DNA from 2 places in the Nonomuraea sp. NPDC049486 genome. Region 1 is predicted to be linked to the other one. Evidence: riboswitches for the same ligand, from Rfam matches in the RefSeq annotation. Region 1 holds a riboswitch; the other holds the start of a gene.

Region 1 (2,869 bases):
GGTCACCGGCTTGGCGAACAGGACCGACCGGGCGCTCTCGCTCGGCGGGGCGACCGCGCCACCGGGGGTCGACATGATCGAGATGAGGGTGAGCACCCGCTCGGGGTGCCGGATGGCGAGCGACTGGGCGATCATGCCGCCCATCGAGGCGCCCATCACGTGCGCGGCCGGCCAGCCGAGGGCGTCCATCAGCCCGGCGGTGTCCGCGGCCATGTCGTCCAGCAGGTAGGGCGCCGGCTTGCCCGGTGCGGGCGCGCCCGCCTCGTGGAGGTGGGTGGACATCCCGGCGTCGCGGTTGTCGAACCTGACGACATGGTGCCCCTGCTCGGCGAGCTGCTCGCACAGCTCGTCGTCCCAGTGAATGAGCTGGGCGCCCAGCCCCATGATCAGGAGGAGCGGGCGCCCGTCGGGAGAGCCGAAGCTCTCGTACGCGATGTCGATTCCATGAGCCGATGCGGTCGAGGTCACGGCTCTAGAATGACATTCTAATCGTGGTGACGCAAAGGTCAGCGGCGCACGAGCTTGCGGATGCGCTCGCGGCCCAGAACCAGGCCGCCGCCGACGAGGATCACGCCGCCGGCCACGGCGGCTCCCGCCACGTTGCTCCGATCGGTGGCCGCGGCCGCCTCGGCGCCGCCGGCGGCGGGCTGCGGCTCGGCCGGGGCCTTGACGAGGTTCACCGGGTCGGCCTTCACGGGGCTGGTCTTCACGGGCTCGGCCTTGTCGCTGCCGGACTGGCCGGCGACGGCCTTCTCCTCGTCCTTCTTGTCCGCCTTGTCCCCTGCCAGGACCGGCGGGGCGGCCGGGTTGCGGTCCATGCGCTTGTAGGCGCCCTCGGAGAAGGCGACCGGGTGGTTCTTCAGGCCCAGGCCGTCGCCCCACTTGGTGATGACGTACTCGACCTCGATGTGGCCCTTGCCGCCGTTGCCGTCCACCATGAGCGTGCGCGGGTTGAACTTCCCGCCGGTCAGGTCGGCGAAGGTCTTGCCGTCCAGGTCGAGCATGATGCCCTTGCTGGACGGGACGCCCGGGCCGCGGTCGCCGACGAAGAACGGCGCCTTCTTGCCCTTGTAGATGACGTAGCCCTCGGTCAGCAGCGGCCAGCTCGGGCTGGCGGCCATGCCTTTCTGCATGGGCTTGCCGCTGGCCGGCAGGCCGGTGTCACCCGCGCGGCCGGAGCCGTCGTCCCAGAAGTAGGAGGCCGTGGTCTCGCCCTGGAGCAGGACCTTCTCCGTGCCCTTGTCGGTGTCGGCGTGAGCGGCGGCGCCGGAGCCGAGCGCCAGCGTGCCGGCGGCGGCGACGATCGCGGCGATGGAACGCATGCTGAAACGAGCAGACATGAAAAACAGAAGTCCTTTGTGAGGCAACAGCAAAGGTGCGCTCGCGGAACGACGTAGCCGGGCATCAAGCCGTACGGACGCTACGGTGGGAGCGCGAAAGGAAGATCAGGAAATGGTGCCGCTCAATCGGCGGCCGATGACATCCCGCGGTAGGGGGGACGGGCGCGGTGATTCATCACAGGAAAACGTCCTCTCCATCTCGCCTACCGGGTTAGCTGACGGGTTCGGACGTGGAGATGCCCTACCGGCCGCATGGGCCGGATTCACCCCAGAAGGTGGGTCCCCGGTTCCCGCGGGGGAGCGGGATTCGGCGCCAGGCAGCCGCCTCTTCCTGGTGAAGAGCCGAGGTCACTGCCTGGTAACGCCGACCAATCTAGCGAGCAAATCGGACAAACGCAAAGGTAAGCCCATGATTCGGGCGAAGATCTACCTAGAAAAAGGGGGTACGGCATGCCGTACCCCCTTGAACACCCAGATTCAGCCGCCGCTCTTGCGCCTGAAGGACCGCTTGCCGGCAGCCGGGCCGTGGGCTCCGTGGATCTTGGAATGGTCGGCGCCCCTACCACTGCCGCCAGATCCCGCCTGCTGGCCGCGCTTGCGCTCCAGTGCCTCACGGAACTTGCGCTTCATCTCGTCCTCGGGAGTCTCGTCGACTTCCGGCTCCGGGGTTTCCGCCATGAGGGCCTCCTGATGTGCGTACAGCCTCCAGCTTCGCACGCAGGCCTTGACAGCGCATAACCGGGATCATCGGCGGGACGCGCGCCGGCGACTTGGTGTTGCCTTGACCCGATCGAGGAAACACCACGGACATGCAGCTCTACCCCCCGGAGCCGCGGCGGTGAGCCCGCTCGCGTTCCTCGGCCGGGATCTCGCGATCGATCTCGGCACGGCCACCACCCAGATCTACGCCCCCGGCCTGGGCGTCGTGCTCAACGAGCCGTCGATGGCGGCGGCCTGCGCGGCCACGGGCCGCACGCTCTTCGGCGCGGACGCGTACGCGGCGTGCTCGCCCTCCAGCGGGGCGGACACGCGAGCGGTACGGCACGACGACGGGATCGCCCGCTGGCCGGTGCGCGAAGGCGGCGAGCTCGCCGGGCGGCTGGTCAAGCACTTCCTGAGCAAGGTGCACGGACACCCGTACGCCCGGCCGCGGCTGGTGATGGCGCTGCCCGACGGCGCCCCGCCCATCCTGAGCTCGGCCGTGCGCGACCTGGCCTACGAGGCGGACGCCAGGCGGGTGTACCTCGTCGAGCACGCCGTCGCGGTGGCGCTCGGCGCCGGGCTGCCGGTGACGGAGCCGGCCGGGCGCATGATCGTCGACATCGGCCCTCACCTGACCAGGATCGCGATCCTCGCCTGCGGCGCCGTCGTCGCCGCCGGGACCGTCCACGCCGGCGGCAGCGCCGTGAACGCGGCGATCGCCGCCCTGGTCGCCCGTGAGCACGGGCTGCTGGTCGGCGAGGCGGAGGCGGAGGCGGCCAAGCTCCGCGCGGGCCCGTCCTGGAAACCGCTGGACCGGCACGTGCTCG
Region 2 (2,869 bases), on a different contig from region 1:
ACCAGCCGGGCCAGCCCGGCGATCAGCCGCGCCGCCTCGATCCGCCACACGGCCTCGATGGCCCCATGCGTCTCCGAAGCTGTCACGGGCCCATCGTATGGTCACCCCGTCCGGGACATGCCCGGCACTCACCTCAGCGCGGGAAGCGAGAAACGCTTTCAGGGAGCGCCGCCCCCGGCATGTGTGCCCGGCTACCGGCTGGAGCGGCGGATGGCCGTCTTCGGGGTGTGTGCCGGGCCAACGGCTGGAGCGGCCGACGGCCGTCCGAGGCGTGCGTGCCGCCCCGGCTGGAGCGGCGAACGGCCGTCTCCCGCGTGTGTTTCGGCTCCCGTTCAAGCGGCGGACGGCCGTCCCCGGCGCGTGTGCCGCCCTGGTTGAGGGCGGCACACGCGCCTGGGCGTGGGCGGCACCCATGCCTGGGTGTGGGTGGCGCGTTCTTGGCAGGCGTCTGGGGGGTCGCCCTGGGGCTGCCGTCAGGCGTTCGGGGGGTTGGTCTCCAGGGACTCGCGGAGGGCTTTGTCGCGCTCGGCGGTCTCCGGGGTGAGGGAGGTCTCCGGCATGTCGGCCGCGTCGAAGACCTCCCAGAGCTCCAGGCCGACCCCCTCGCCGCCCTCGGGGACGGGGACGCGCAGGGCCCATTCGACGGCCTCTTCGCGGGACTTGACCTGGATCAGCCAGAAGCCGGCGATGATCTCCTTGGTCTCCGCGAAGGGCCCGTCGATGACCTTGGGCTTGCCGGGGCCGTAGGCGATGCGGGCGGCGCGGGAGCTGGGGGCCAGCCCTTCCGCCGCCAGCAGGACGCCGGCCTTGGCCAGCGACTCGTTGTAGGCCATCATGTCGTCGACGAGCTGCCGGCTCGGCATGACGCCCGCCTCGGTCTCGGCGCTGCCCTTTCCGATGATCATGAACTTCACGGTGCTTCTCCTTCGAATCCCGGTCTCGCCGACGCGTCGAACGAGCGGCGTCCGCATCGACACCTCAGGGATTCTTCCGGACAATCAGGCGGCGTACTCGGGGTAGCCGTAGCCGACGACCTGAGACTTGGGACGGATGCGCTCCTCGACGAGCCCGTTGCCGGTGTTGCCCTCGATCGTGGAGATCGTCCCGTCGCGGTTGTCCTTGACCACGAAGCCCACGTGCTGGATGGAGCCGAGGCTCTTGCTGCCGTTCCAGGCGAAGAAGACCACGGCGCCCGGCTTGGCCAGGGTGCCCCAGCGGCCGTTGTTCTGGAACCACCGCGCGTGCGTCACCGTGTAGGCGTCCCAGCCCACCTGCGCGCGGGCGCCGGTCTGCTCGCCGACCCAGGAGACGAACATCGCGCACCAGGGGGCGTTCAGGTAGGCGGCGGGGTGGCCGCCGTCACGGGCGATGGTCTCCTGGGCGCGCTGCGAGTTCGCGTACCACTCCTGGAACTTCGTGCCGCCGCCCCGCGCGTTCTCCCTGATGCCGATCTGCTCCCTGGCCAGGGCGAGCACCTGGGCTGCGGTGACGTCGATCTTGTCCTTCTCGGCGGGCTTCGCCTCCTGGGAGGCGGTCTGGCCGGCCTCCGCCTGGGCCGTCAGCGAGAGATCGTCTCCGTTGACCGGGTCGGCGTGGGCGGGGAGGGCGGAGCCCATGAAGCAGGCGACGAAGGTGGCGCCGAGGGCGGCGCGGACGTAATGCGGTTGGGTGGCACGGGGGAGGCGATGCATGACCATCGAGGGGATGTACTCCTTGCTTCCATGCCGCTTACCGGGTTAGCTGACGGGTTCGGGCGTGGAAGCTGCCCTACGGCGCGCGAGGCGCCGATTCACCCCGGAAGAAGTGGGTCCCCGGTTCCGCGCAAGGCGGATTCAGCGGTCGCAGGACGATCCTGCGATACGACGGTGTTCTCGGACACGACCGGGCAAACCGGACGTATGCCGTGAATGCGGAGTAAAGTAACGCATCTGGCAAGAAACTGGCAAGTCTTCAAAGCCGCGGCTAGCGGATCTGCGCCCGCGCCTCCGCCAGAACCCGCATGATGGCAAGGCTCTCGTCAAGCGGCATGATCTCGCTCTCGGTACGACCCCGCGCCAGGCAGTCGCGGACCTCGCGCAGCTCGCCCGCGTACCCGTTGTCCGCCGGATCGTCGAGCGCGTGCTCCTCCGGCTCCATCCCCGGCCCGCTGAGCACGACCCGCCGCGGAGCCCAGAACGGGGCGTCGATGTCGGCCCGCATCCCGGTGCCGACGACGGTGGCGTCGTTGGAGTAGGCGCCGAGCAGCGAGCACTCCACCAGCGCCCGCCTGCCGCCCGGATAGCTCATCAGCCCGCCCGCCTCGGCGTCCACGCCGCCCGGGGACAGCGAGCCGGTGATGCGCGTGCTCTCCGGCGTTCCGAGGAACAACTGGGCCAGCCCCATGGGGTAGATGCCCAGGTCGAGCAGGGCGCCGCCGCCCAGCTCCGGCGCCCAGAGCCGATGCGCGGGATCGTACGGGTGCGCGAAGCCGAACGAGGCGCGCACCGAGCGGATCTCGCCGAAACGCCCGTCGCCGGCGAGCATGCGGATCAGCGGGTTGAACCGCATCCACATCGCTTCCATCAGGAAGACCCCGGCCTCGCGGGCCAGCCGGACCATCCGTTCGGCGTCGGCCGTGGTGGCGGCGAGCGGCTTCTCGCACAGCACGGCCTTGCCCGCCGCGATGGCCGCCTCGGCCACCTCCAGGTGCTGGGCGTGCGGGGTGGCGACGTAGACGGCGTCCACGGCCGGATCGGCGCACAGCTCGGCGTAGGAGCCGTGGGCGGACTCGGCGCCCAGTGTCGCGGCCAGCGCCTTGGCCCGGCCCAGGTCGCGGGAGCCGACCGCGGCCACCCTCATCCCCGGCTCGGCGGCGATGACGGCGCCCACT

The links. Region 1 has a riboswitch for cyclic di-AMP ahead of AB0K05_RS22120 (hypothetical protein). Riboswitches for the same ligand answer to the same signal wherever they lie in the genome.
Region 2: another riboswitch for cyclic di-AMP. It lies ahead of AB0K05_RS07810 (CHAP domain-containing protein); the one in region 1 lies ahead of AB0K05_RS22120 (hypothetical protein).

Annotation. Positions count from the first base shown of each region.
Region 1 is NZ_JBFAPV010000007.1:259,237-262,105, reverse strand. Features, by position in the region: gene AB0K05_RS22125 (alpha/beta hydrolase) at 1-468, opposite strand, end outside; gene AB0K05_RS22120 (hypothetical protein) at 507-1,340, opposite strand; cyclic di-AMP (ydaO/yuaA leader) riboswitch at 1,526-1,663, opposite strand; gene AB0K05_RS22115 (DUF5302 domain-containing protein) at 1,818-2,018, opposite strand; gene AB0K05_RS22110 (rod shape-determining protein) at 2,179-2,869, shown strand, end outside.
Region 2 is NZ_JBFAPV010000002.1:617,071-619,939, forward strand. Features, by position in the region: gene AB0K05_RS07800 (RNA polymerase sigma factor) at 1-86, opposite strand, end outside; gene AB0K05_RS07805 (YciI family protein) at 474-905, opposite strand; gene AB0K05_RS07810 (CHAP domain-containing protein) at 999-1,697, opposite strand; cyclic di-AMP (ydaO/yuaA leader) riboswitch at 1,711-1,848, opposite strand; gene AB0K05_RS07815 (Gfo/Idh/MocA family oxidoreductase) at 1,963-2,869, opposite strand, start outside.